DNA from 2 places in the Streptomyces sp. AM8-1-1 genome. Region 1 is predicted to be linked to the other one. Evidence: predicted binding sites of a transcription regulator. Region 1 holds the regulator's gene; the other holds the start of a gene.

The links. Region 1 encodes HspR, which represses chaperone genes until heat shock. Its sites were predicted from a motif close to TTGAGNNNNNNNNNCTCAA; they were not measured.
Positions count from the first base shown of each region.
Region 2: a site for HspR is predicted at 10,036-10,054, ahead of lon (endopeptidase La). Genes of this name have one in related genera too.

Region 1 covers NZ_CP135086.1:3,920,963-3,935,270, reverse strand. Annotated here, with positions in the region: gene dnaK (molecular chaperone DnaK) at 1-1,261, shown strand, start outside; gene grpE (nucleotide exchange factor GrpE) at 1,258-1,908, shown strand; gene dnaJ (molecular chaperone DnaJ) at 1,939-3,129, shown strand; gene RPQ07_RS17695 (heat shock protein transcriptional repressor HspR) at 3,131-3,586, shown strand; gene RPQ07_RS17690 (hypothetical protein) at 3,830-4,078, shown strand; gene RPQ07_RS17685 (hypothetical protein) at 4,225-4,455, shown strand; gene RPQ07_RS17680 (helix-turn-helix transcriptional regulator) at 4,607-5,599, opposite strand; gene RPQ07_RS17675 (LuxR C-terminal-related transcriptional regulator) at 5,774-6,010, shown strand; gene RPQ07_RS17670 (hypothetical protein) at 6,187-6,705, opposite strand; gene RPQ07_RS17665 (ABC transporter ATP-binding protein) at 6,771-8,525, opposite strand; gene lxmA (lexapeptide family class V lantibiotic) at 8,725-8,940, shown strand; gene RPQ07_RS17655 (flavoprotein) at 9,041-9,622, shown strand; gene RPQ07_RS17650 (hypothetical protein) at 9,619-10,512, shown strand; gene lxmK (class V lanthionine synthetase subunit LxmK) at 10,509-11,639, shown strand; gene RPQ07_RS17640 (T3SS effector HopA1 family protein) at 11,636-12,673, shown strand; gene RPQ07_RS17635 (class I SAM-dependent methyltransferase) at 12,654-13,472, shown strand; gene RPQ07_RS17630 (M16 family metallopeptidase) at 13,469-14,308, shown strand, end outside.
Region 2 covers NZ_CP135086.1:2,744,399-2,758,706, forward strand. Annotated here, with positions in the region: gene RPQ07_RS12235 (MarR family winged helix-turn-helix transcriptional regulator) at 54-536, opposite strand; gene RPQ07_RS12240 (lysozyme) at 768-1,619, shown strand; gene RPQ07_RS12245 (pentapeptide repeat-containing protein) at 1,688-2,512, opposite strand; gene RPQ07_RS12250 (M4 family metallopeptidase) at 2,598-5,432, opposite strand; gene RPQ07_RS12255 (helix-turn-helix domain-containing protein) at 5,589-6,596, shown strand; gene RPQ07_RS12260 (trypsin-like serine peptidase) at 6,706-7,524, shown strand; gene lon (endopeptidase La) at 7,608-10,013, opposite strand; gene RPQ07_RS12270 (protealysin inhibitor emfourin) at 10,566-10,871, shown strand; gene RPQ07_RS12275 (rhomboid-like protein) at 10,985-11,866, opposite strand; gene RPQ07_RS12280 (spermidine synthase) at 12,177-12,866, shown strand; gene RPQ07_RS12285 (response regulator transcription factor) at 12,958-13,695, shown strand; gene RPQ07_RS12290 (HAMP domain-containing sensor histidine kinase) at 13,692-14,308, shown strand, end outside.

The sequences.
Region 1 (14,308 bases):
GCGTGTCGTCGACTACCTGGTGAAGCAGTTCGCCAACGGTCACGGCGTGGACCTGGGCAAGGACAAGATGGCTCTCCAGCGTCTCCGCGAGGCCGCGGAGAAGGCGAAGATCGAGCTCTCGTCCTCGACCGAGACGACGATCAACCTTCCCTACATCACGGCATCGGCCGAGGGCCCGCTGCACCTGGACGAGAAGCTGACGCGCGCTCAGTTCCAGCAGCTGACCGCCGACCTGCTGGAGCGCTGCAAGACGCCGTTCCACAACGTCATCAAGGACGCGGGCATCCAGCTCTCCGAGATCGACCACGTCGTTCTCGTCGGTGGCTCGACCCGTATGCCCGCCGTCGCCGAGCTCGTCAAGGAGCTCACAGGCGGCAAGGACGCCAACAAGGGCGTGAACCCGGACGAGGTCGTCGCCATCGGCGCCGCGCTCCAGGCCGGTGTCCTCAAGGGTGAGGTCAAGGACGTCCTGCTCCTCGACGTCACCCCGCTGTCCCTCGGTATCGAGACCAAGGGCGGCATCATGACCAAGCTCATCGAGCGCAACACCACGATCCCGACCAAGCGGTCCGAGATCTTCACGACGGCCGAGGACAACCAGCCGTCGGTGCAGATCCAGGTCTACCAGGGCGAGCGCGAGATCGCGGCGTACAACAAGAAGCTCGGGATGTTCGAGCTGACCGGTCTGCCGCCGGCCCCGCGCGGGGTCCCGCAGATCGAGGTCGCCTTCGACATCGACGCCAACGGCATCATGCACGTGACCGCGAAGGACCTGGGCACGGGCAAGGAGCAGAAGATGACCGTCACCGGCGGCTCCTCGCTGCCGAAGGACGAGGTCGACCGGATGCGCCAGGAGGCCGAGCAGTACGCGGACGAGGACCACCGCCGCCGCGAGGCCGCCGAGTCCCGCAACCAGGGCGAGCAGCTCGTCTACCAGACCGAGAAGTTCCTCAAGGACAACGAGGACAAGGTCCCGGGCGATGTGAAGACCGAGGTCGAGGAGGCGCTCGGCGAGCTCAAGGAGAAGCTCAAGGGCGAGGACACGGCCGAGATCCGCACCGCGACCGAGAAGGTCGCCGCCGTCTCGCAGAAGCTGGGCCAGGCCATGTACGCCGACGCCCAGGCCGGCCAGGCCGCCGGTGGCGGCGAGGGCGCGCAGGACGGTGCCGCGGGTCAGTCCGCTGACGCCGCCGACGACGTCGTGGACGCCGAGATCGTCGACGACGAGAAGGACTCCGGGCGTCAGGGTGGTGCCGCGTGACGGAGGAGACTCCGGGGTTCGACGAGCACGACGAGAACCCCTCCGTCCCCTCCGGCTCGACATCTGACGACGCCGCCGAGCCCGCCGAGTCCTCCGAGAAGGAGGGCCCGGCGGCCCCGGCAGGGGACGCAGCAAAGATTGCCGGTCTGACGGCACAGCTGGACCAGGTCCGTACGGCTGCCAACGAGCGCACGGCCGACCTCCAGCGGCTCCAGGCCGAGTACCAGAACTACCGCCGTCGTGTGGAGCGCGACCGGATCACGGTCAAGGAGATCGCCACGGCGGCTCTGCTGACCGAGCTCCTGCCCGTGCTCGACGACATCGGCCGCGCCCGTGAACACGGGGAACTCGTGGGCGGGTTCAAGTCGGTCGCCGAATCTCTCGAGACGGCGGCCGCCAAGATGGGCCTGCAGCAGTTCGGCAAGGAGGGCGAGCCCTTCGACCCGACGATCCACGAGGCGCTGATGCACAGTTACGCACCGGACGTCACCGAGACCACGTGCGTCGCGGTGCTTCAGCCGGGGTATCGCATCGGCGAGCGGACCATCCGCCCCGCGCGGGTCGCGGTGGCCGAGCCCCAGCCGGGCGCGGCGCCCAAGGACGAGACGGCGAACGACGAGGAGAGCGGTGGCCCGGACGAGGGCTGACGCAATGATCGTCCGAGAGGAGGGACGTCGATGAGCACGAAGGACTTCGTCGAGAAGGACTACTACAAGGTTCTCGGCGTCCCCAAGGACGCCACCGAGGCCGAGATCAAGAAGGCGTACCGGAAGCTCGCCCGCGAGTTCCACCCGGACGCCAACAAGGGCGACACCAAGGCGGAGGAGCGCTTCAAGGAGATCTCCGAGGCCAACGACGTACTCGGCGACCCCAAGCGGCGCAAGGAGTACGACGAGGCGCGCGCCCTCTTCGGCAACGGCGGCTTCCGGGCCGGGCCCGGTGCCGCCGGCGGCAGTTTCAACTTCGACCTGGGCGACCTCTTCGGGGGCGCCCAGGGCGGGCCGCAGGGCGGAGGTGCCGGCGGCTTCGGCGGCGGCCTCGGCGACGTCTTCGGCGGGCTGTTCAACCGCGGCGCCGGCACCGGCGCGGGTACGCGGACGCAGCCCCGCCGCGGCCAGGACATCGAGTCCGAGGTGACGCTCAGCTTCACCGAGGCGGTCGACGGGGCCACGGTCCCGCTGCGGATGTCCAGTTCGGCGGCGTGCAAGGCGTGTGCGGGTACCGGCGACAAGAACGGCACACCCCGGGTGTGCCCGACCTGCGTCGGCACCGGCCAGGTCTCGCGCGGCGGCAGCGGCTCGTTCTCGCTGACCGACCCGTGCGTGGACTGCAAGGGCCGCGGGCTCATCGCGCAGGACCCCTGCGAGGTCTGCAAGGGCAGCGGGCGTGCCCGCTCCTCGCGCACCATGCAGGTCAGGATCCCCGCGGGCGTCTCCGACAGCCAGCGGATCCGGCTGCGCGGCAAGGGCGCCCCGGGCGAACGGGGCGGTCCAGCGGGCGACTTGTACGTGGTTGTGCACGTCGACGCCCATCCCGTCTTCGGCCGCAAGGGCGACAACCTCACGATCACCGTGCCCGTCACCTACACGGAGGCGGCGCTGGGCGGCGAGGTGAAGGTGCCGACCCTGGGCGGCCCGCCGGTGACGCTGAAGCTGCCCGCGGGCACCCCCAACGGCCGTACGATGCGGGCCCGTGGCAAGGGAGCCGTCCGCAAGGACGGCACCCGCGGTGATCTGCTGGTCACCGTCGAGGTCGCGGTCCCCAAGGAGCTGAGCGACAAGGCGAAGGAAGCGCTGGAGGCCTACCGCGAAGCCACCGCGGAAGAGGACCCGCGGGCCGAGCTGTTCCAGGCCGCGAAGGGAGCATGAGATGGATGGCCGGAGCGGACGTAGCCGGAACCCTTATCAGCTGACCGACGAGTCACCGGTGTATGTGATCTCGGTGGCGGCCCAGCTGTCCGGCCTGCACCCCCAGACCCTGCGTCAGTACGACCGTCTCGGTCTGGTCTCTCCCGACAGAACCCCCGGCCGGGGCAGGCGTTACTCGGCCCGCGACATCGAACTGCTGCGCACCGTCCAGCAGTTGTCGCAGGACGAGGGCATCAACCTGGCCGGTATCAAGCGCATCATCGAACTGGAGAACCAGGTCGCGGCGCTCCAGTCCCGCGTCGCCGAGCTGGCTTCGGCGGTCGAGGGCGCGGCGGCGGCCATGCAGCAGCGTGAGGCCCAGGTGCACGCCTCGTACCGGCGCGATCTCGTGCCGTACCAGGATGTGCAGCAGGCGAGCGCGCTGGTGGTGTGGCGGCCCAAGCGGACCTCGGAGTAGGACCGTTCGGCCCGCGGCCGACAGCCAGGAGCTGTCGGTACGGGGCCTTCCAGCAGGACACCCGGCGGGGCCGGAGAGCGACACGCTCTCCGGCCCCGCCGTCGTGCTGTCCGCTGGCATATAGCTGACCCCCCGGTGCAGCAAGCTGACAGCGATCTCGGTGGAGTGCGTCCGGACCCGCTGGCAGGCTGGAACTCGCCGGCAGGAAAGAGTCAGCACGCGAGGTTTGTGGGGGAATGAGCGATGAGCGTCAGCACTGTTGCCAGAAAGAGCACCGCGGCCCTGATCTCGGGCGTGGCCGTGCTCGCACTGGCGGCGCCGGCCCAGGCGTTGGCCGGACCGGCCGGGGCCGGGAACACCGGCGGTCAGGGTGTGCACGGGCAGTCGGGCCTGGCGGTCGAGGTGGCGGGGAAGCTCTGCGGGCTGCCCCTGCCGAAGCCCCTTTCCACGGTGGTGGGCAACGTGGCGATGTGCGTCAACGGCTGGCAGTGAGGGTGCCGGACGAGCGGGCACGGGAGGTACCCGCGGCACCGGAAGGGGGCGTGGGGGCAGGGGTACACGCGGAGCCCGACGGGCCCGCACGGGTGGAAGGGCCTGCGGGGGCAGGGGGTTTCGCGGCGGCGGGGGGATGCGCCGAGTTGCACGCCGTTCGCGTCGTCGCGGACGCGGCGCCGGGGGAGATCGCCGTCATCAGGCTCATCGGGATGCTGCCCGCGGACTGGGTCTGCGGGCAGCGGGTGGAGGAGGACCGCATCTGGTTGCGGGTCCATTCGGCGGGGGGAGCCGGAACCGATGTCGTACAGGAGCGGCTCAGGGCCGCGCTCAGGGAGGGACCGCCGGGGTGGCGGGAGACGGCGCCGCGTCCGTGACGCCGCCCGCCTGCCGCGTGGCAGCGTCCGCGACACCCGCCGCCCGGCGTGTGGCCGCGCTGGTGACGCCGCCCGCCCGACGTGTGGCAGCGTCCGCGACACCCGCCGCCCGCCGTGTGACCGCGCTGGTGACGCCGGCCGCCCGCCGTGGCTAGATCAGGCCCTTCTCCCGGGCCAGCAGGGCCGCGTGAGGTCTGCTGCTGGCCCCCAGGATGCGCAGCACATCGGCCACATGGCGGCGGTACGTACGGACCGAGATGTCCAGGTTCCGGGCGCCCGTCTCATCCTTGGCCACCCGGCACATCTCCTCCAGGACCTGCTGCTCGACACCGGAGAGCACGCCCGACGGCGCGGACTCCGTGTCCGTGAGGGCGGGCAGATCCGTCGCGTGGTCCCAGATCTTCTCGAAGAGCGCCAGGATGTTGGAGACCAGCCCGGCCTGCTGGGTGACCAGCGCGCCGCGGGCGGTGTCCACCGGATCGACGGGGACCAGTGCGGTCTGCCGGTCGTAGACGAGGATGCGCTCCGAGAGGCTGTCGGCGACGCGGATCACCGCGCCCTGCACGGTCAGTTCGCGCAGATAGGCGACGGTCGGAGGGTGGTCGAGCGCCTCGCGCAGCACCACGCTGCGGATGCGCACACCGCGCCGCAGACAGCGGGTGTCGAGCGGCCGGGAGTGCGCGATGTTCTCCGGGGTCAGAGCCGTGTACGGCTCGACGGAGAGGATCTCCTCGCGGGCGAAGAAGGCCAGGTCGTCGATCCGGTCGCGGAGCCTGGCGAGGACCTCCAGCCGTTCGACCCCCTGGGTCACGAGCGGGCGCGCGTCCTGCTCGGCCCGCAGCCCGGCGATCAGATGCCGGGACTGGGTGACCTGGCGGAGCTGGTCGTGCAGTTCGCGCAGCCGCAGGTCGGTGAGGCGGTCCACCGCGTTCTCCGGGTCGGCGGCGACGGTCCCGCCGGCCTCGCCCGTGCGCAGCAGGCTCAGTTCCGTGAGCCGCTCCAGCACCTTTTCGACTTCCTCGCGCGCTGCGTGGAGGAGGACATGGATGTCCTCGGCGGAGGTGTCCGGATTCCTCAGGAAGTGCCGGTAGACACGCTCCTCCGTGGCTGTCAGTCCGAGTATGGACAGGCTTGCGCCGCTCACTGTTGCCCCCCGTGCCGTCCTGCCGATGGCCCGCCGGGCATGGGTCAGATGCTGCGCGAGCCACCGAAGTGATCAAGGAGAGGGTAATTCAACGGTAAAGGCGTTGCGAGGGCCCGGACCGGTCGATGGACGGGGGACGGTGAACGATCAATGAAGGAGGCAGCCTTGATATCAGTGACCGATCGACACGTACTGGACTTCACCCGGCTCACGGAGCGTGAGCTGGAGGTGCTGCTCCTGCTGGCGAGCGGCGAGCAGAACCGGTGGGTGGCACGCCGGCTGGGCATCGCCGAACGCACGGTGAGGGCGCACACGACGAGCATCGTGCGGAAGCTGAATCTGAAGTCGCGCTTTGAGGCGGCGCTCGTGTCGAACCTGTACGCGGACGACATCAGGGGCGTCCGCGTCTGACGGTGGGACGGGGCGCCTGAGCGCGCTGAGCGTGCGAACGCCGGACGGCCGGGGACCTCCCCGCCCGTCCGGCGTTTTCGCGTCTCGGGCGCCCGAGTGCGGGACAGCCCGCCGGCCACGGGAGCCACGGACGGCTCCGCGCTCCGGACCGTCCCCGGAGCGCCCGAAGTCCCCTGCTACGGAAGGGCCGTGGCCACCGCGTCGATCGCCATCATCCACATCGGCTGGGCGCCCGTGCCGAAGGCCGCCGCGAGGGCGTAGCCCACCGCCGCGTCCAGCGGCTCGATCTTCGCGTCCTCGCGCCACTCCGCTATCACCCGGCCGTCGCCGTCCGAGGAGAAGTCGCCGATGTGCAGGCCGTCGCGGACGAGGCGGCTGCTCGGGACGGAGTCCGGGACCAGACGGTACGACGTGCCCGCGTGGTCGACGTCCACGGCGTACGAACGCCGGGTCAGACGGCCCTTGGACGGGGTCAGCTTCGCCGGGGTGCCGTCGATCCGCAGGGTCAGCTGTTCGGGGTCGCGGGTGCCGATGGCGATGTGGTCGTCCTTCTCCGAGTCCGGCGCGCGGTCGAGGGTGATCCGGGGGATCGCCTCGCCCTCGACCAGCAGGGATTCCTGGCCCTCCAGCCGGACGCGCAGCTCTCCGAAGCGGTCGTCCTGGACGGGGGCGGGTGTGGGGGCGGTGTCGTTCATGGGGGGTCCTTCGGTCCTTCAGCGTGGTCAGAACTGACGGTTCACAACAGTGTGTCGGGTGGTGCTCAGTGGGCCGCGGCCAGTTGGGTCGCGGTGAGGTCCCGGTAGAGATCATTCCTTGCGAGCAGGTCCTGGTGCAGCCCGTGGTCGCGAACCCGGCCGCCCTCGAAGAGGATCAGCTGGTCCGCGGAGGTCACGGTGGACAGCCGGTGCGCGATGAGCAGCACCGTGCAGTCCTCCGCGGCCTGTTCGACCGTCTTGCGCAGAGCTGTCTCGCTCAGGCCGTCCAGATGCGCGGTGACCTCGTCGAGGAGGAGCACCTGGGGCCGGCGCAGCAACGCGCGCGCGATGGCGAGGCGTTGGCGTTCACCGCCCGACAGGGCGAGGCCGCGGGAGCCGATGGCGGTGTCGAGCCCGTCGGGCAGGCCCGCCACGAAGCCGTCCAGGAGTGTCTTGCGCAGCACGTCCGCGATGTCCGTCTCGCTCGCGTCGGGAGCGGAGTACAGGAGGTTCTCCCGGATCGTGCCGGCGAGCATCGGGGAGTCCTGTTCGACATAGGCGATACGGCGCCTGAGCTCGGCCCGGGTGAACGAGCGGATGTCGGTGCCGTCGAGGAGGATGCTGCCGCCGTCCAGGTCGTAGAACCGCTGGATCAGGGAGAAGACGGTGGTCTTCCCCGAGCCCGAGGGGCCCACGATCGCCGTGATGCCGCCGGCGGGCGCGGTGAAACTGGTGCCCACGAGCGTGGGCGTCCGCCCGGGATAGCCGAACGTCAGGTTCTCGACGGTGACCCGCGGCGGCGGGCCGACCGGGGCGGCGGGCTGGTCGTCCACGTCGTCCTCCGCCTCCATCCCGCGCACCTCCTCGATACGGGCGAGGGCGCCGAGTCCCTGCTGGAGCGCGGTCGTTCCGCCGACGAGGGAGAGCACGGGACCGCCCAGGTTGAACAGATAGAGCAGGAAGCCGATCAGGGCCGCCAGGTCCAGGGTGCCGGTGGCGACGAGCGCGCCGCCGAAGCCGATGACCGCGAGGAACGACGCCTGCACGATCAGGCCGGAGAGCACGGCGATCATGGCGTGGTAGCGGGCACCGGTGAGTCCGGCGCGATAGGCGTTCTCGGCGGCCGCCGTGGCCCGTTCGGTCTCCTTCGCCTCACCGCCGTTGGCCTTCACGGTGCGGGCGGCGCCCAGCGAGCGGTCGAGGGCGGCGCCGATGTCGCCGACGGAGCGCTGTGCCTCGGTGGTGACCCGGCGGATGCGCGGCATGACCACACCCATGGCGACCCCGATGACGAGCAGCACACCCGAGGTGATGCCGAGCAGCGGCAGACTGGTGATGCCCATCAGCACGATGGTGGCGAGCAGATGGATCGATCCGTCGACGAGCTGGATGAGCCCGCCGGTGGCCGCGTGCTGCACGAGCGTGGAGTCGGACGTGACGCGGGTGGTCAGGCCGCCCGGTTCGGTGCGGTCCAGTTCGCCGGTGCGCAGCCGGATCAGCCGGGAGATGAGGCCGCGGCGGACCTGGAGGACCACGCGTTCGGCGGTGCGCTCGCTCAACCAGGCCTGGGACCACATGAGTCCTATCGACAGGACCAGCAGCCCGACCAGGAGAAGGATGTCGTCGCGCAGGCTGCTGCCGGTCATCAGCTTGGTGAGGACCGACTGGATGACCATGGGCTGGGCGAGGCCGGCGGCGCTGCCCAGCAGGGTCAGCAGCAGCACCACCGAGAGGACTCCGCGGTGCGGCCGCGCATACGAGAGCAGCGCGCGCAGCGCGGGCCGCTCGGCCGGAGGCTGTTCTGCGTCAGGTGTGTTCACCCCGGTATTTCTAGTCCCTCTATATGTGCGCGGGGAATTGGCGCTTGCGGCTATGCCGGGACCGGCTATGCCCCGAGCGGCAATGCCGCAACGGTCGTTGCCGCAACAGCCAATGGTGCCGCGTCCGCGAGGTGGGCCACTATCGATCTGTCCGCAACGGACAAGCCCTCAAGGGCCATTACCCACCGAAGGAATTCTCATGCAGAACGTTTCCGAGAAGGACCTGTTCGACGGCTACACCGCCTACACCTCGGCCGAGGAGCTGGGCCTGCACGACGGCAAGGAGGCCGCCCCGGCGTTCAGCCCCACCATCCCGTGGGCGATCCGCGCCACCATCATCACCGCCCGCTCCTCGCAGCAGTGTGCCGCCGCGCTCGGCTCCCTCGCCGCGAAGACCGTCGAGAAGAAGTGCTGATCACGCCTGCCGTGAGCTGAGCCTCGGGGTCCGGCCGGCGCGCCCGCGCTGCCGGCCGGACCCGGCCCCGTCCCGTCCGCCGAGCCCACGAGGAGGCGTCATGGATCTTCCGGACACCCGGTTCGGGCGCGTACTCGTCGTCGGAACGGGAGCGCTCCAGGTGGCCTTTCTGCCCTTCTGGATCAACTGGCTGAACAATTCCCTTCCCGATACGGAGATACGGGTCGCACTCACCCGGTCCGCCTGCCGTTTCGTTTCCCGGGACGCGGTCTCCGTCCTGTCCAGAAGGGATGTCGTCGTCGACGACTGGAACGAATTCTCCGGGCTGGATGTCCCGCATGTGGACATTGCCCGCTGGGCCGATCTCGTCCTGGTGCATCCCGCCACCCTGAATTTCGTGAGCAGGTTCGCGCTCGGTGTCGCCGACACACCGCTGATGCTGGCCCTCCACTCCACCGACGCCCTCGTGGGTGTCGCACCCTCGCTTCCGCCCGGTTCCCTGGGGAGCCCCGTGGTCCAAGCACATCTGGAGGTGCTGCGGAACCGGCCGGGCGTGGTGCTCGCGCCCACGATCGTCACCGAGAGCGCCAGTACGGGAGAGGCCGCGGACGGCGGTGCGGCGCCGCTGAACGAGCTGTACGACCTGTGCGTCGAACGTGCCACGGCGAAGGCGGCCGTGTGACCACCGCGGCTCCCGTCGCCGAGTACGGGACGGATCTCCAGCTCACCCGGGTCCTGCGCGATCCTGCCGGCGGATTCCTCTGGTGGCATCTGCCAGGACCGCTCGCGGCCCGGCCGCTCACCGCACCTCTCGCGCCCCTCGTACCGCACCTCGATCCCGGGACCGGGGCCGCCCTCGCGGCTGTCGCGGAACCGTACGGCGACGGGCTGCTCCACCGGGCCGCCGGCTCGGCCTCCCTCGCCGCCTGGCTGCGGGACCCCCGCCCGCAGGCCAGGCGGCTGGCCGCCCACTCGCTGGTGTCGGCCGCCCGCACCCTGCGGGCGGTGCACCGGGTCCGGGTACCGGGCCCGCCGCGGATCCCGCCCGGGCTGCGACGGCTCGCCGCGTGGATCTCGGGGGAACAGCTCCCGGAATCGGCACAGCGGTTGCGGGGGCACGCCCGGGACGTGTGGGGCGAGCGGCGGACCGCACGACTGGCCTCCTGGGCGGACGACGCCGTCCTGGGCACACACCTGGTCCACGGCTGGGCCTCCGTCGGCGCGCTGGTACCGCCCCTGAGCCGGGGCCGCGTGGCGCTGCTGACCGGCGAGGACCTGGCCGTGGGCCGGCCCGAACTGGACCTCGGGTGGATGCTCGGCGACCTCGTCGAACTCGCCTGGGCCATGCCGTACTTCGGCAATGACGATCTGCGGCGCGGCTTTCTCGACGCGTACGGCCCGGGCCCCGACCCGGTCGCCGTCGGCCGGTGCGCCGTGCTGCGCGTCGCCACACACATGCAGGACTTCGCCACCTTCGGCGGTTGGAGCGACGAACTGCACGGCTATCTCGACTTCACCGCCGAGCTGATCGACGAGGAGGGCCGCCGGGCGGTCCCCCAGGGAGAGTCATGACCACCACGACCGAGCCTGCACTGCTGCGGTACCGGCCCACCGAGGCCGCGCCGCAGGTGAACGAGCTGCTGGAGCGTCTGGGCCTCGGGCCGTTCGTGCCCGACGGGCTCACGTCGTTCGGCGGACGCAACGACAACTGGGCCGGTACGACCGGCAGCGGCGCACAGGTCTTCGTCAAGAGCGTGGCCCGCGGCCCCGACGGCACCAGCCCCGAACTGCAACGCGCTCTTGCCTTCGAGCAGTTGGCCGCCGGGCTGGCACCGCAATCCCCGCTCCGCTGTCCCGAGCACCTCGGCACCCACGAGGAAGCGGCGATCAGCGCCTACCGTCTGCTGCCCGGCGCGCGATCCGGCTCGGAGGCCGCCCTCGACGGCGACTTCGGCGAGGACCTGTGCCGGGCCGCCGGCAGGGCCGTCGCCACCCTGCACTCCCTTGACCCCGAGGGCGCGGAGGGGATCGACACGAGCGAGGCGCCGCTGCCGCCGCTGCGGTGGCTGGAGGCGTTCCCCTGGAGCGAGGTCGGCGACCGCAGCATGGCGCAGATCGCCGCGTGGAAACTCGTCCAGGACGACGCGGAGGCCGTCGCCGCGCTGCGGCGGCTGCGGGAGGCGGAGCGCGCGGCGCCGCGCACACCGGCCCACTGCGACCTGCGCTTCGACCAGTTCATCCTGCACGAGGGCACGCTGCATCTGTGCGACTGGGAGGAGTTCCGGCTGGCCGACGCCGCCCGTGACGTGGGCGCGTTCGCCGGGGAGTGGCTGTTCCAGGCGACGTACTCGGTGTTCGCGCCGACCGGCGACAAGGACGCCCCCGCCCTCGGCTTCGACCTCACGCACGAGGAGATCGTCGAGCGCGGATCGGCAGGGCTGCGCCGCCACATCCCCCGGATCGCGGCGTTCTGGCAGGGCTATCTGGAGTGCCGCGACCCCGATCCGGGGCTCGCCGAGCGGGCGGTCGCCTTCGCGGGCTGGCATCTGTACGACCGCCTGATCGCCACCGCGCAGGCGCACGCCGTCCTCAACCCCGTCGCCCGTGCGGCGGCCGGCATCGGCCGCACCCTTCTGCTCGACCCCGCCTCCGCCGTCGCGACGCTGCGGCTCGGCCCTCCATCCGGGAGCACCCGATGACCCTCACCGCCGATGCGCCCGCACAGCTGTTGGCCCCGCGGATCGCCGCCGCCCTGGACCGGGTGTCCGTGCGCGCCGACGGCCTCGCGGCCGCCGTCGCGGGCCGGCCGCTGACCGCGGACAGTCCGCGCGATCTGCGCGGCCGGCTCAGCAACGCGCTCTACGAGGAGTTCCACGCCGGCAACGGCGCCCACCGCCGGGAGACGGACACCCCGCCACGCCGGAACCTGCGCGACGCCGGTCTCGAGGAGCGGCTCGCCGCCGGGGTGCCGCACGCCACGACACCCGTGCGCGGCCGGCTGATCGAGGTGCTGCGCCGCCCGGACGGTGACCAACTCGTCGTACGACTCCCGGAGATCACCGCCCGCGTGCCCGCGGACCGGCTGCTCACCCCCGGCCCCTGCGAGCCCGGGCAGCTCGTCGACCTGGCACTGGAGGCGAGCCGTCCCGCGCTGTCGCCCGGCTTCTTCTACGTCATGGGCTCCCACGCCCTGCCCGGTCCTGCGGGTCCCGTACGCCGCCTCTTTCTGCACGCGACGGACACGGACCGCGCGGTACGGCTGTGGGCCGCCGCGCTCACGGCGCTGGAGCGGACCGGGGCGCGGTACCACGCGAAGGCGCTCTCCGACCCGGACGACTTCCCGCGCCGGGACGGCATCGTGATCTATCTGCACGGCCGCCACGAAGAGGCGGAGGCCGCCGTCGTCGAGGCTGTCGCGGGGCTCGGGGCCGGTGAGAGCACCTCGCTCTTCACCCGGCGGCTCGCGCCCGGAGTGGCAGCGGCATGGGACCCGCAGGACCCGCGGCCGGGGCACGGAGGGATGAGTTTCGGCCAGCACCGAAGCTTTGCGCTGGCAACGGCACTCGTGGACCACGCGACAGCGGACCACGCGACGTCCGACGCCGAGCGGGGCGCCGGATCGCTGGAGGAGCGCGTCGCCCGTGCCTTCACCGAGGCGGGCATCGACCCGCTCCACCCCGAGAACAACCTCACCGCGAACGAAGGAAGCCGAGATGACGACCGAGACCGCTGAACCGGCGACCGGACTGGCCGCGGACATGGCCGGGTTCGGGGCGGGCGGGTTGGGAGCCGCCGTCACCACCGCCTACAGCGACGCGCTCGCCGCGGTGTACGACGACATCTACCCCGCCACACCGGATCTCGCCGACATCGGGGAGTTCCTCCTCACGCTCACCTCGCAGGGTGCGAGCGTCCTCGAACTGGGCGTCGGCACCGGCCGGGTGGCGATTCCCCTCGCCGACCAGGGCTTTCGGGTCCATGGCGTCGAGTCGTCCGAGGGCATGCTCGCCCGGCTCGCCGAGAAGGACCCCGAGGGCCGGATCACCCCGGTGCGCGGCGACTTCGCCGGCATGGACCTCGGCCGGACCTTCGACGTCGTGCTCGCGCCCTTCAACGTCCTGTGCTGCGCGATGGCGGTGGACGAGCAGATCGCCCTGATGCACGCGATCGCCCGGCACACGGCGGCGGACGGCGCGGTGGTGGTCGAGACGTTCGACCCCAGCGACCACCACGTGCGCAAGAGCAACGAGGTCACCACCTACCCCGTCGGCGACCGCGGAGTGATGATCGAGTCCATCGGCGTGCTGCCCGCGTCGCAGAACATGATGCTCCAGAACACCCTGTTCCTGGACGGCGATGCGCCCCGGTCCGCGACGACGGTCATGCGGTACCTGTGGCCGAGCGAGCTGGACCTGCTGGCCGCGATCGCGGGCCTGGAACTGACCGCGCGGTACGCGGGCTGGCGTGAGCAGCCCTTCGACGGCGGCGACAGCCGCAAGATGTGCGTCTCCGTGTTCCGGCCGCTGACGTGAGCCCGCACGTCGAGCGGCCGGCCGACGGCCCGGGCCTGGTCGTCGAGTCCGTTCCGTACGCGCGCGGCCTCGCGGCCGTCGCGCTCACCGTGGCGGCGGGCGGCGACGACGACCCGCCCGGCCGCCACGGCATGGCGCACCTGGTGGAGCACCTGATGTTCCCGCGCTCGGAGACGTACGAGACGCATGAGACGTACAAGACACATGAGGCGTACGAGGGTGGCGTCTCCGCGGACGACGCGCCGGACAGCCATGTCGTGAGGGTCGAGGGCGCGGGCGGGGTGTGCAATGCCGAGACCCACCGCGATCACACGGTCTTCCACACGACGGTGCCGGCGTCGATGCTCGACGATGTGCTGGCCTGGGAGGCGCGGCGGCTGCGGGAGTTCGCGCCGTCCGCCGAGGCCATCCGCACCGAGACGGCTGTGATCGCCGAGGAGATCCGCGGTACGGCGGGCAGCCGGATCTGGGACACCGTCCTGGCGTCCGTCGTACCCGGCGCCCGGGACAGCTTCGGCACGGCGTCCGAACTGGCGCGTACGAAGCGGGAGGAGGCCCTGGCCTTTTTCGGCCGCCACTACACGGCGGACCGGATGGTCCTCTCGATCGTGGGCGACGTCGACACGGCGGCGGTGGCGGCAAAGGCCAACGCGCTGTTCGCGGGAGTGCGGCTCGCGTCGGACGGGACGGCGACCGCCCCGCCGCCCCGGAGCGCCCTCCCCGCGACGGACCCCGCGTGGCCCGCGACGGACCCCGCGTCTCTCCCTCTCACCACGTCTGTGCCCGCCGCCGCCGACGGTGTCGCCCTCGGTCACCGCCTTCCCGACCCCGTCACC
Region 2 (14,308 bases), 1.2 Mb from region 1:
ACCCGTTCGGCGCCGGCCGGTCATCCCATCGGCCGAGCGGCCGAGGACGAAATCTAGCTCTCCGCCCGCGCGTTCAGCTGATGGAGCAGCCTCGCCAGCTCCGCGATCTCGCCGCGGTCCCAGCCCGCGAGCTTGCGGACGTAGCGGTCCCGGCGGGCGTCCCTCACTCGGCGGAACCGCGCGAGACCTTCTTCGGTGAGCCGGACGAGTGACGCGCGGCCGTCGGCGGGATCGGGCTCGCGGGTCACCAGCCCGAGCTCCTCCAGCGCGTGCAACTGCCGGCTCATGGTCGCCTTGCCGACGCCGAAGTACACCGCGAGATCGGTCGCGCGCTGCGGCCCCGTCTCGTCGAGCCGGACGAGCAGACCGTAGGCAGCGGGCTCCAGTTCGGGGTGGACCTCGCGGGCCATCTCGCCGGAGGACGCCCGCGCCCGGCGCAGAAAGACCGCCAACTCCCGCTCCAGAGACAGGAATTCGTGGTCCACGCCGTTTCCGGCCTGCGGGCCCGCTTCCCCGCTCGTACCGCTTTTGTGCACGTCAGCACCCCTCGCGCGCTTCCTGATCCCGGATTTTCTCTCAGCGATTCACACGTTCGCCGCTCCGTCAGTATTTCGCAGGCGTAGACCGATGGCAGCTCCCCACCCCTCATCCTCCGGGCCGGTCTACGTGCGTAGCTTTCCGCATGGCATGTCCACACCGTAGGGCTGAGCCGGGCCCTTGCCGGCTCGTCCTCGGGTCCCCCCACCGAGGTCTTCGGAGGCACGCTGGTGCCCGTGCAAAGATCCGGAACGACCGTTCCCCTCCGCCCCGCGAGGAGATCCCGCCGCTCCCTCATCGCAGTGTCCGGCGCACTCCTCGCTGTCCTTTCCCTCCTCTTCACCTTCCCCGGCACCGCCGGCGCCGACGACGTCCCCCCTCGGGGCTCCGCCTACCTGGGCATGGGCGTCATCGAGCACGACGGCCAGGGAGGACTGCCGCGCAGCAGCCGCGCCGCCCAGTCGGAAGGCGTCGACGTCTCCAGCCACCAGGGCAACGTCGACTGGCCGACGCTGTGGAGCAGCGGTGTGAAGTGGGCCTACGTCAAGGCCACCGAGGGCACCTACTACCGGAACCCCTACTTCACCCAGCAGTACGGCGGTTCGTACGACATCGGAATGATCCGCGGCACGTACCACTTCGCCACGCCCGACAAGACGACCGGTGCCGCCCAGGCCGACTACTTCGTCAGCAACGGAGGCGGGTGGTCGCAGGACGGCCGCACCCTCCCCGGCGCGCTGGACATCGAGTGGAATCCCTACGGCGACGCCTGCTACGGCAAGTCCCCGGCAGGCATGGTGACCTGGATCGGGGACTTCCTGAACCGCTACAGGGTCCTGACCGGCCGGGACGCGGTGATCTACACCGCCACCACCTGGTGGACCCAGTGCACCGGCAACTACGCCGGCTTCGGCGCGAGCAATCCGCTGTGGATCGCGCGCTACAACACCACCCCCGGCACCCTCCCCGCAGGCTGGGGCACCCACACCATGTGGCAGTACACCTCGTCCGGACCGACCGTGGGCGACCACGACCGGTTCAACGGGGACTTCGACCGGGTCGTGGCCCTCGCGAACGGCTGACCCCTGTACCGTCCGGCAACCGCCGGTACGGCCCTGCGACCCGCACCGCCCCGCGTGTTCCCCTGGTCTCAGGACCAGTGCGCGGGGCGGTCCAGCGTTCCCGGCAGCCTGGTGGTGGCGTCGCCCCGGGCCGCGTTCAGCTGCGGCTGGGTGACGAAGAAGCTGCCGGTCAGGTCCGCCCCCGACAGGTCCGCGTCCCGCAGGTCCGCCCCGATCAGGTCGGCGAGGCGCAGATCGGCGCAGCCGAGGTCGGCGGCGATGAGATACGCGCCGCGCAGGCTCGCTCCCCGCAGGTCCGCACCCCTGAGCCGGGCGCCCATCAGGTCCGCTCCCCTGCGGTCCTTCTTCCGGCGGCCCGCTCCGGCCCGTACCAGCTCGCTGGTGCGCAGCAGGACCACGTTGACCCGCTGCCGGTGTGCCGCCACGTCCAGTTCCCCGAGGGCGTCGGGTCCCAGCTCGGTGAGCGCCTCGGTCTCCGCCAGCAGGCTCCGGATCTCGCCGTGCAGGGAGCGGGCCGGCTCCAGGCCGAGCGCCTCGTTCAGGTACCAGAGCAGCTCGTGGAGCTGACGGACGACGGGGAACACCGCGAACATCTGTGCGGCCGTGTCGGGGGCCGACCTCCAGTCCTTGCCGCCGAAGGTCGACAGGGAGACCTTCTGCCCGGCGCCGAAGCAGTCATAGACCGTGCAGCCGGTGAAGCCGCTCGGCCGCAGCCGGGTGTGGATGCCGCAGCGGAAGTCGGCGGCGAGGTTGGGGCAGGGGGTACCGGCGTCCTTGTCCAGCGCGAAGTCCGCGGACCGGGTGAAGGGCAGGGCCACACAGCACAGCCCGAAGCAGTTCCCGCAGTCCGCCCTCAGCTCGCCGTTCCCGGCCGGCCGGGACGTCGTGTTCATCACTCCATTGTGGCGGACCGGACGGGACCCCCGGCGCACGGGCGCCGGGGGTCCCTCAGTCCCTCATGTCATCCGTGCGAGCAGGTCAGCCGCACTGACCCGCGGGACGGTCCCGGGTGACCAGGTCGGTCCAGCCGGTGGTGCCGTCGATCCAGACCACCTGGCGGCCGGAGACCGCGGCCGGGGAGATCTGCTCACCGCGGTTGCAGGACAGCCGGTCCTGCTGTGAGCCGTCGGTGGTCAGCTGCCAGATCTTCGGCAGCGTCTCGTTGCGCAGCGCCAGGTCGGGCAGCTGGCTGTTCACCGTGACGGCGGTGTCGGAGACCGTGAGGTCGAAGGAGACCAGCGCCTTCGGCTTGCGCTCCGCACTGATGTCGACCGTGCCGGTGCCGTCCAGCGCAGACCGGCGGATGCCCATCTGACCCTCGTCGTTCAGGTTCTCGTCCACGAGCCAGAAGGCGTGGGTCGCGTTCACCCCGGTCTGGCCGAGGATCTGCGGCTCGCCGAGCTGCTGGGCCAGGGCCGCCTTGCCGGTCTTCAGGTCGAGGATCTCGACGCCGAGCTTGTAGTCGTCCGGGGTCGGATACAGCTTGGCGTAGGAGAGCTTTCCGTTCCTGATCGCCGGCAGGGCGGTCAGGATGTCGAAGCCGCCGCCGTCGACGAGCGTGGGCCGGGTGTCCCCGGGACGCAGATAGCTGACATGGCGGTCGCCGAAGATGCCGGACGTCTCGAAGACGACGACACCGTTCTCCACCCGCAGTCCGCTGATGTCGCTGAACGAGGTGTAGAGCTTCTTGATCGGCCCGCCGGCGACCGGCCGGGACAGGATGTCCAGGCTGGTGGTGCCGTACGCCGCCCACACGACGGTCTTGCCGTCGGTGGCCGGGTAGACGTGGTAGCGGCCGTCGTTCGGGCTGACCAGCTTCGCCGCGCCCTTGCCGTCGGTGCGGCCCGTGTAGACCGAGTACGGCTCGGAGCCCTCGTCGTTGGACTGCGAGACGACCCACTGGCCGCCGCCCGCCTGGGCGCCGGTGCCGGTGGTGTTGATCTTGCCCAGCAGCTGGTCGGAGTCGACGCCGAGGGCGTCCTCCCAGCCCGCCACGATGCCGTGGGCGTTGAAGGAACGCTTCACGGCGTTCAGCTGCTTGGCGTTGACGCCCAGGTCCTTGGCGGCGGCGAGGACGGCGTTGCGGCCGTCGGTGAAGCCGTCAAGGGGGGTCAGGTACTCCGCGAGCGCCTTGTAGACGATCCGGTCGGCGAGTTCGCCGCCCACGTCCTGGCGCAGGTCCCACAACGCACCGGAGAAGATCGTGGAGTTGAGGTGCACTCCGCCGTTGTCGGTGGAGTAGGTGACCCCGAGGAAGTTCTTCGAGGTGTTCGCACCGTCGTTGAGGTCGCGCAGCGCACAGGCGCGGGGCGCCGCCGTACGGCAGAGGTCCTCGCCGATCAGACCCGAGTCCGGGTCGTCCATGGAGGCGCCGGACGCGGCCAGGTCGATGGCGTTGCCGAAGTAGTCGGCGATGGCCTCGTTGAGAGCGCCGGACTGGCCCGCGTAGACCAGGTTGGCGGTGTTCTCCACGACGCCGTGGGTCATCTCGTGGCCGACGACGTCGAGGTCGGCGGAGAGCGGCTTGTACTCCTCGTCGCCGCCGCCGTAGACCATCTTCTGGCCGTCCCAGAAGGCGTTGACGTACGGGAAGCCGAAGCTGGTGACGCCGACGAGGGAGTTGACCGTCATCCCGCGGCCGTCGAGGCTGTCGCGGCCGTGGGCGTCGCGGTAGTAGTCGTAGACCCGGCCGGCGGCCCAGTGCGCGTCGACCGCGCCGGCGTCGGTGGCCTCCTTGCCGACGTCCTTCGACGGGTCGGCGAACTCCTTGATGCCGCCGGGCCAGACGCCCAGGACGTCATTGACGTCCAGTTGCCGGGCGTCCCAGGTGGTCAGCGTGTTCTTGCTGCCGGCCGCCATGCGCTCGGTGTCGCTCATCAGGTACTTGGCGGCGTTCCCGTCGAAGACGAGATTCAGGCCGACCTTGGTCCCGTCCAGCTTGACGCCCGTGCCCTCGGAGCCGGGGATCGCGTCCGCCGTGGCGGAGCCGGCTCCTCGCGCGGCCGCCCTGGGGGCCGTGCCCGACGCGCCGTTGCGCTGCTCGGCCAGTGTCTTGATGCTGCTGAACTGCAGGACCGGATAGCCGGCGCGGGCGTCGATGAAGACCTGCTGGAGCACGGGTTCACCGGTGGTGGGGTTCGTGCCGCGCACGGTCACCTGGTGGGCGAGGACGCCCTCGCCCCGGGGGATCACCACGAGGCCCGCGACCGAGCCGGTGAGAGCGGCGGCGCGGGCGGACTGGGCGCCCTTGGCGCGGATGGCGTCCGCCTTGCTGAGCGTCTTGCCGCCGAGCCGGGCCGCCGTCGCGGCGACCGCCCGTCGCACGGCGGTCTCGTTGCTCACCGTGGCCTGGGTGCCGGTCTTCAGACCGGTGAAGTACTTGCCGGAGGTGCCGGTGACGACCCGCTTGCCGGCCTGGTGCTCCATGCGGACGACGTACTGCCCGCCGAACACCGGTATCCCATGGTGCTTCTGCTGGAGCCGTACGGTTTCTTCCTTGCCGCGCTCGACGGTCGCGACCGGAGCGAGGTCGCGCCGGGCGTCCGCGATCCGGTAGCGGCTCTCCTTGGCGTCCAGATGGCCACGGGCCGCGTCCGCGGGGCTCGCCTTGGCGTCCGCCGCCTCTCTGATGCCGTCGACGAGCGACGGGGTGGCCGTGCCTGCCCCCGGCAGGACGTCGGCGGGCGGTGCGGCGGCCGGCGGGGTGGCCGCCTGAGCCGGTACCGCCGTCAGCAGCAGCCCTGCCGCGCCGAGCAGCGCGGCGAGACCGGTCCCCCTGGTAACTCCCGGTCTCCGTGTGCTTGTTCTGGCCATGCGCACAGTTCGTACCCCTCCCACGTGCTGGTCAAGCCGTAAAGGTGGTCATGGCCATGCAACCTGTGAGGCGCCAACCGATCAATGTGGTCGACGTGTTGACAAGTGGACACGCACACTTGTGTGGCCCGTGAAGACAAGGTGAGAATCCGATGCATGAGCGAGGGGGAACTGCAGACCCTCGGCCTGGGGGCCGCCGAGGAACGCACCTACGAAGCACTGCTCAAGGAACGGGGACTCCAAGCGGAGGAGCTGGCCCGTCTCCTGGGACTGCCGCGCGACCGTCTCGACGTGGCGCTCGGGCATCTCGTCGAACACGGGCTGGCCGTCCCGGCCGACGGGGACGGCGCGCTGCCGCACCCTGCGGCGCCCGCCGCCGCGATCCGTACGCTCATCCACCGCCGCCAGGCCGAACTGCATCTTCGCTCGGCCGAGCTGGAGCGATTACGTATGACCGCGGACCGGATCGCCGGACGGCTGATGTCCGGCTCACCCACCGCCCCGGAGGGCGGGATCGAGGTGGTGACGGGTCCGCGGGCGATCGGCGAACGGGCGGAGTACCTGCTGGCGTCGGCGGAGCGCGAGGTCGCGATCCTCGACCGCCCGCCATATGTGAAGGGCCCGCGCGACGGCAGTGCCGGGCGGTCCGGGCTCGGGATCGAAGCACTCCTCGACCGCGGGATCGAGGTACGGACCGTCCTGGACCGGGACGGACTCGCGACACCGGGCCGAATGGGCTCGGTGGCCGGACTGGTCGAACGGGGCCTGCGGGCCCGGGTCACGACCGCCGTCCCCACCAAACTGATCTGTGTGGACCGCCGGATCACCCTGCTCCCGCCGACCGACGCGGCGGACCCGAGGGCCACCGCCCTGGTCATCGGCGACGCCCTGCTGCACAACGCGCTGGTCCCCCTCTTCGAGACGGTCTGGGAACGCGCCACGCCCCTCGGCGGCCCGGACGGCGAGGACTGCACACTCCCGAAGGCGCAGAAGGAACTCCTCGGTCTGCTCGCGGCCGGCCTCAAGGACGAGGCGATCGCCCGCCGACTCGGGGTCCATGTGCACACCGCCCGCCGCAGAATCAGCCATTTACTGGCGACGCTGGGCGCGGAGACCCGCTTCCAGGCGGGCGCGCAGGCGACGTTGCGGGGCTGGCTGGACTGACGGAGCCGAGGCCGGCGCGGACCGACACGGTGAGAGAGGCCCGGGGAGTGTGATCACCGGCTCTCGGGTGATCACTGGACTCACCGCCGTCGGCGGGCAAGATGGCCGGATGACGTGGTTCGCTCTCCCGAAGAGGCTGCCGAGGTGGCCGGCCGCCGCGCTGCTCACGGCCGTGACGGCATGCGGTGGTCCGGTCTCGGCCACTCCCGACACGGATGGCGGTCCCCCGCCCCTGCCGCCGGGGCCCTCGCCGCAGTCGTCGGCGGCGCCGTTCGCCGGGCCCGCCTCTGCCGGGGTGCTGCTCGACGAGGACGGCGTGCACTACTGCTCCGCGAGCGTCGTGGACAGCCCGCGGGGCAATGTCGTCGCCACCGCGGCCCACTGCGTCTTCGAGTACGGCAGCTACATGGAGAACGTCACCTTCGCGCCCGGCTTCACCGGCCCGGGCAAGGGCAAGGCGCCCCACGGGCGGTGGAAGGTCCGCGCCATCCAGGTCGACGACCGCTGGCGCAGGAACACCGACGCCTCGGATGCCGTCGACTACGCCTTCCTCACGCTCGAACCCGATGCGAAGGGCCGCGACGTCCAGGACGTCGTGGGCGGCACCCCCGCCGACTGGGCCTCCCCGGCCGAGCGCCGGGTGACCGTCGTCGGCTACCCCAACGCGGAGCACAACCCGCAGAACCGGCCCATCTCCTGCACCACCGACACCCGGCAGGACCCGGAGCTGGACGTGTCGGTGCGGATGGAGTGCGCCGGATTCTGGGACGGCACGAGCGGCGGTCCCTGGCTCGCCGACTACCGCGACGCCGAACACCCGGGCCGGATCATCGGCGTGACCAGCGGCGGACAGACGGACCGCGAGTCGACGGCGGTCCGCTTCACCGCGGACGCCCGCAGGCTGTACGACAAGGCGGCGAAGGCCTAGATCACGGGGACGGGCGGACAGCACGGAGCCCCGGGCGAAGGGGTGTTCCCTCCGCCCGGGGCTCCCGCGTCACCGGACTTCCGTCAGGCCGCCACGGTCACGGCGACCTCCGCCGGGGCCAGCGCGATCTCCAGCACCTGCCGGACATCCGTCACCGGGTGCACCTCCAGCTTCTCGAGGATCTCGGCCGGGACGTCGTCCAGGTCGGCCTCGTTCCGCTTCGGGATCACGACCGTCGTCGTACCCGCCCGGTGAGCGGCCAGCAGCTTCTGCTTCAGACCGCCGATCGGCAGCACCCGTCCGGTCAGCGACACCTCACCGGTCATCGCCACGTCCGTACGCACCAGCCGTCCGGAGAGCAGCGACGCCAGCGCCGTCGTCATCGTGATGCCGGCACTCGGGCCGTCCTTGGGGACCGCGCCCGCCGGGAAGTGGATGTGCACACCCCGGTCCTTCAGGTCGGCGACCGGCAGCTCCAGTTCGGCGCCGTGCGAGCGGAGGAAGCTCAGCGCGATCTGCGCCGACTCCTTCATCACGTCACCGAGCTGACCGGTCAGGGTCAGTCCGGAGCCGCCCGTCTCCGGGTCGGCCAGCGACGCCTCGACGAAGAGCACGTCGCCGCCCGCGCCGGTGACGGCGAGACCGGTGGCCACACCGGGCACCGCGGTACGGCGCTCGGCCGGGTCCTGCGCGGCCTCGGGCACGTGGTGCGGCCGTCCGACCAGTGCGCGCAGCTGCTCGGAGCCGACGGTGAACGGCAGTTCCCGCTCACCCAGTTCGTGCTGGGCCGCCACCTTGCGCAGCAGCCTGGCCACCGAGCGCTCCAGGTTCCGCACGCCCGCCTCACGGGTGTACTCGGCGGCCAGCTTGCGCAGTGCCGAGTCCTCCAGGACGACCTCGCCGGGCTCCAGGCCCGCCCGCTCCAGCTGACGCGGCAGCAGGTGGTCCCTGGCGATGACGACCTTCTCGTCCTCGGTGTAGCCGTCCAGCCGGACCAGCTCCATACGGTCGAGCAGGGCCTCCGGGATGGCCTCCAGGACGTTCGCCGTGGCGAGGAACACCACGTCGGACAGGTCGAGTTCGACCTCCAGGTAGTGGTCGCGGAACGTGTGGTTCTGCGCCGGGTCCAGGACTTCGAGCAGCGCGGCCGCCGGGTCGCCCCGGAAGTCCGAGCCGACCTTGTCGATCTCGTCCAGCAGGACCACCGGGTTCATCGACCCGGCCTCCTTGATGGCGCGGACGATCCGGCCGGGCAGCGCGCCCACGTAGGTGCGCCGGTGGCCGCGGATCTCCGCCTCGTCGCGTACGCCGCCGAGCGCGACCCGGACGAACTTGCGTCCCATCGCGTGTGCGACGGACTCGCCGAGCGAGGTCTTGCCGACGCCGGGCGGGCCGACGAGTGCCAGCACCGCGCCGCCACGCCGTCCGCCGACCACACCGAGTCCTCGGTCGGCGCGGCGCTTGCGCACCGCCAGGTATTCGGTGATCCGCTCCTTGACGTCCTGAAGGCCCGCGTGTTCGGCGTCCAGGATCGCCTTGGCGCCCTGGATGTCGTACGCGTCCTCGGTCGTCTCGTTCCACGGCAGTTCGAGCACGGTGTCGAGCCAGGTCCGGATCCAGGAGCCCTCCGGGCTCTGGTCGCTGGACCGCTCCAGCTTCTCGACCTCCTTGAGGGCCGCTTCGCGGACCTTCTCGGGCAGGTCGGCGGCCTCGACACGGGCCCGGTAGTCGTCGGACTCGTCCTCGGCGCCGTCGCCGTCGAGCTCACGCAGCTCCTTGCGCACGGCTTCGAGCTGCCGGCGCAGCAGGAACTCGCGCTGCTGCTTGTCGACGCCCTCCTGGACGTCCTTGGCGATGGACTCGGCGACATCCTGCTCGGCCAGGTGCTCGCGCAGCTGCTCGGTGGCGAGCTTGAGGCGGGCCACCGGGTCGGCGGTGTCGAGCAGTTCGATCTTCTGGGCGGTGGTCAGGAAAGGCGAGTAGCCGGAATTGTCCGCGAGCTGCGAGACGTCGTCGATCTGCTGGACACGGTCCACGACCTGCCAGGCGCCGCGCTTCTTCAGCCAGTCCGTGGCAAGAGCCTTGTACTCCTTGACCAGGTCGGTGACCTGTCCGGGCAGCGGGTCGGGAACGGTCTCCTCGATCCGGGTGCCCTCGATCCACAGAGCGGCGCCGGGGCCGGTGGTGCCCGCGCCGATCTTCACACGGCCGCGGCCGCGGATCAGGGCACCGGGGTCGCCGTCGGAGAGCCGGCCGACCTGTTCGACGGTGCCGAGCACGCCAGTGGCGGCGTACTGGCCGTCGATCCGAGGAACAAGAAGCACCTGTGGCTTGCTTGCCCCACTGGAGCGGGCAGCGGCCTGTGCGGCCTCCACCGCGGCGCGTACGTCGGTGTCGGAAAGGTCCAGAGGCACCACCATTCCGGGCAGCACGACCTCGTCATCGAGCGGCAGCACGGGCAGGGTGAGTGGTGTGGACGTCAAAGCCATGATCTCCCCTTAGGCAGTGAAGTTGAGCTATGTCGACTCAATGCATGAGGGGCCGCAGATGTTCCCCGGCCTCTGTTCGCTCTCAGCGATCAGCCCTCCAGGTGAGGGAGAGGGCAGCGGACAGGCAGGGCGCTTCTCAGCCGAATCGCCCTCGACGGGACCGCCGGGTCGCCCATACTGCGGCGACGGACCACGGCCGGAGCTCAGCCCTCCCGAGCGGAGCACCGGACGCCGGCGGAGCGATCCGAGGGAGGTGTGCGGCCGATGACACGTCTCGGGCGCGGCACGGCGGGGGCAGTGGCGGCGGTGCTCGTCATGGCCTTCGCGGCGGGGTGCGGGCAGGGCGGGGACACGGGAGCCGGGGACGGCACGGACGGCACGGGCGGCCCGCAGAGTTCGCCGGCCTCTTCGCCTTCTTCCGCCTCACCGCCGTCCGCTTCTTCTGCGCCGGCCCCTCCTGCGCGGACCTCTCCGCCTCCGCAGCCCTCACCGCCGCCCGCTTCGTCGGCGCCCGCCCCGCCACCCCCGGCCGCCGGACGGCAGCTGGTCGCGATGACGGTCACGGGCGGGATCGCCGGTGTGCACAACCGACTCGTGGTCCGCGAGGACGGCACCTACACGACGACGTCGAAGACCGGGGCGGAACGTTCCGGCCGGATGAGCCCGGCGGAGCTGGCCGAACTGCGCGGGGCCCTGAAGAGGGCCGACTTCGCCCGGCTGCCGAGCACGGCGACCGGGAGCCCCGTCATGGACGGATTCACCTACCGGATCACCCACGCCGGCCACACGGTCACGACGGACGACACCGCCGAGGTGCCGAGGCTGCGCGAGGTGATCGCGGCCCTGCCCGAGCGGTAGGGCCGGCACCCGGGTCCGGTTGCCGGACCGGGACCGGCGTACGGCCCGGACCGGACCGGACCGGCGTACGGGCCGCCGGGATCAGACCGGGACCGGCGTACGGGCCGCCCGGATCAGACCGGCACCGGCGTACGGCCCGCGGTGCGTCCCGCCCAGCGGCGGACGGCGGGCCAGCAGGCGAGACCGGCGAGCAGGGCGAGCGGATGGCCCCAGTCGGTGAGCGGGTCCGTGAAGGCGAGCAGATCCTGCAGAAGCATTATCGAGACGAAGCCGAGGACCGTGACCCGCAGGACGGGGCTCAGCAGTCCGGCGAGCGCGCCGATGCTCGCCATCAGCCCGAAGCTGATGCCGTAGTCGAGCCGGTGCAGCGAGGTGGCGGGCAGATGACCGGCCGCCACGGATATACCGACCGGGACCTCGGTCGCCAGGGTCGCGCCGACATGGCCGACGAGAAAGACGAGAGCGGTGCGCGGACCGCCTATGCGGCGTTCCAGCGCGGTCAGCACGACGACGAAGGCGATGGCGTACGGGGACGCCAGACCGCCGGCGATCCACAACGCGCTCGCGCCGAGAACCAGCAGCGGCCTGTCCGCCAGATGGGCGACATCGGTGCTGGATCCGTGCAACAGCGCGGAGACGGTGGCGGGGTCCCCGTAGCGGGCGAAGAGGGAGGTCGCGAGCAGGACGAGGAGATAGCCGAAGGTGAAGGGAGTGCCGGTCGGAGTGGGCAGCAGCCGCAGAGCCTGCCGCCACCGGGGCGTCCGCAGAGGGCCGGCGGCCGGAAAGGGCACGGCGGCAGGCTGTGCGGCGCGTACGGGCCCGGTCCGCTGCGCCGGAATCGCGGGGAGCAGCTCCGTGAGCGCGGCCTGCTCCCCGAGCACCGGATCGGTACGGCCTCCATGAGCCTGGACCGGCGTGGTGCGGGGGCGCGCGGCTCCGTCGCCCGCGCTGGTCCGGTCGCGCCTGGTCCGGTCGCCCTTCGTGTGCTGATGCACGGCGTGAGGCCCCTTTCGCCAAGCCCCCGAACAAAACCCCACCCAATGCGATCAGCGTGACCCGCGTCTATGACGTACGCCACACGAGGCAACCTCCGCCCTCGTCCGTGCGTCGCGGGCCGCGCACCCGGCCGCCGGGCCCCGCCGTGACGCGCGTGTTCGCCGTCGGCGCGAACACCGCACGCGTGCGGGCGCCTGCACGGGGCAGGAGCCCCTCGGGCCCGCGCTCCGGAATATCGGTTTGTCCCGGTCGCGCCGTCCCGCAAGCATGGTCGACGCCATCGACGGCCAGCCATCCGGAGGTACTGCCATGCCGCTGCACGCCGACGCCGAAACTCCCGTCACCCTCGACCGGCGCGAGGGGCCCTACGGAGAGATCGTGCTGCGGCAGCGCGGGGAGCATCACGAGATCATCGCCAACGGGTGCTTCCTGATGGACACCTCCGACGGACGCTCCGAACGGCTGCTGGTGGACGCTGCGAGCGAGGCGCTCACGGCCAATGGCAAACATCCGTCCGCCCTGCTCATCGGCGGGCTCGGGGTCGGCTTCTCGCTGGCCCACGCCGCCGCCGACCCCCGTTGGCGCCGGATCACGGTGGTCGAGCGCGAGCAAGCGGTCATCGACTGGCACCGCACGGGACCGCTCGCCCGGATCTCCGGCGGGGCACTCGGCGATCCCCGTTGCGTGATCCTGCACACGGACCTCCTCACGCATCTGCGGGAGTCCGCCGATCACTACGACGCCCTGTGCCTGGACATCGACAACGGACCCGACTGGACCGTCACCGACGACAACGAGAACCTCTACTCCCCGGACGGACTCGCCGCCTGCCAGGCCCGGTTGACGCCCGGTGGAGTACTGGCCGTGTGGTCGGCCCAGCCGTCTCCGGCTTTTGAGGATGCGTTGCGGAATGCCGGATTCACCGGGGTAAGAACCGAAGAGATCCGCCTTGCCCGAGGCGTACCTGACGTGGTCCATCTCGCCGTCAGCCCTGCGTAGCCGGGACGCCGTGACTGCCTTTACGCTGCTCACCTACACACCGGATCAAATAACCAGATGCAACTCGCGAGAACGCGTACAGGGGCGGGCGATGGAGCAGACACACACCACGCACAACGGCGTCGCGGCCACGCCAGGCGCTCAGCGCCGGGTGCTGGTGGTCGAGGACGACTCGACCATCGTGGACGCCATCGCCGCCAGGCTGCGGGCCGAGGGCTTTCTCGTCCAGACGGCCTCCGACGGCCCCGCCGCCGTCGACGCGGCCGAGGCCTGGCAGCCCGACCTGATGGTCCTCGACGTGATGCTTCCGGGCTTCGACGGTCTCGAGGTCTGCCGCAGGGTCCAGGCGCAGCGCCCGGTACCGGTGCTGATGCTCACGGCCCGCGACGACGAGACCGACATGCTCGTCGGGCTGGGCGTCGGCGCCGACGACTACATGACCAAGCCGTTCTCGATGCGTGAGCTGGCGGCCCGGGTACATGTGCTCCTGCGCCGGGTGGAGCGTGCCGCGCTCGCCGCGGTGACACCGCGCAGCGGGATCCTGCGTCTCGGCGAGCTGGAGGTCGACCACGCCCAGCGCCGCGTACGTGTCCGCGGTGACGACGTGCACCTGACGCCCACCGAGTTCGATCTGCTGGTGTGCCTCGCGAACACCCCGCGCGCCGTCCTGTCCCGCGAGCAGCTTCTCGCGGAGGTGTGGGACTGGGCCGACGCCTCGGGCACCCGCACCGTCGACAGCCACATCAAGGCGCTGCGCCGGAAGATCGGCGCCGAGCGGATCCGTACGGTGCACGGCGTCGGATACGCCCTGGAGACGCCTGCCCCATGAGGCGCCGCCTCCGGGACGAGCCGCCCGGCCGCCCCGACCGGCTGAACCGGCTGCGGTCCGCCTCCCTGTCGATCTCGATCAAGACCAAGCTCGGCGCGCTCGTCGTCGTCTCGGTCTTCATCACCACGGGGCTGCTCGTCGTCGCCCTGCGCACACAGACCGAGCTGCGCTTCATCACGGTCTTCTCGGTGATAGCCACGCTGCTGATCACCCAGTTCGTGGCGCACGGCCTGACCGCGCCGCTGGACGAGATGAACACCGTGGCCAAGGGCATATCGCACGGTGACTACACCCGCCGGGTGAGCGGCGCCGACCGCCGTGACGAGCTCGGCGACCTCGCCTCGACGATCAACCGCATGGCGGACGACCTGGAGGCGGTGGACCGGCACCGCAAGGAGCTGGTCGCCAATGTCTCGCACGAGCTGCGGACCCCCATCGCCGCGCTGCGGGCCGTCCTGGAGAACGTGGTCGACGGGGTGTCCGCGGCCGATCCCGAGACGATGCGCACGGCGCTGAAGCAGACCGAGCGGCTGGGCCGGCTGGTCGAGACGTTGCTGGACCTGTCCCGGCTGGACAACGGGGTCGTGCCCCTGCGGGCCCGGCGTTTCGAGGT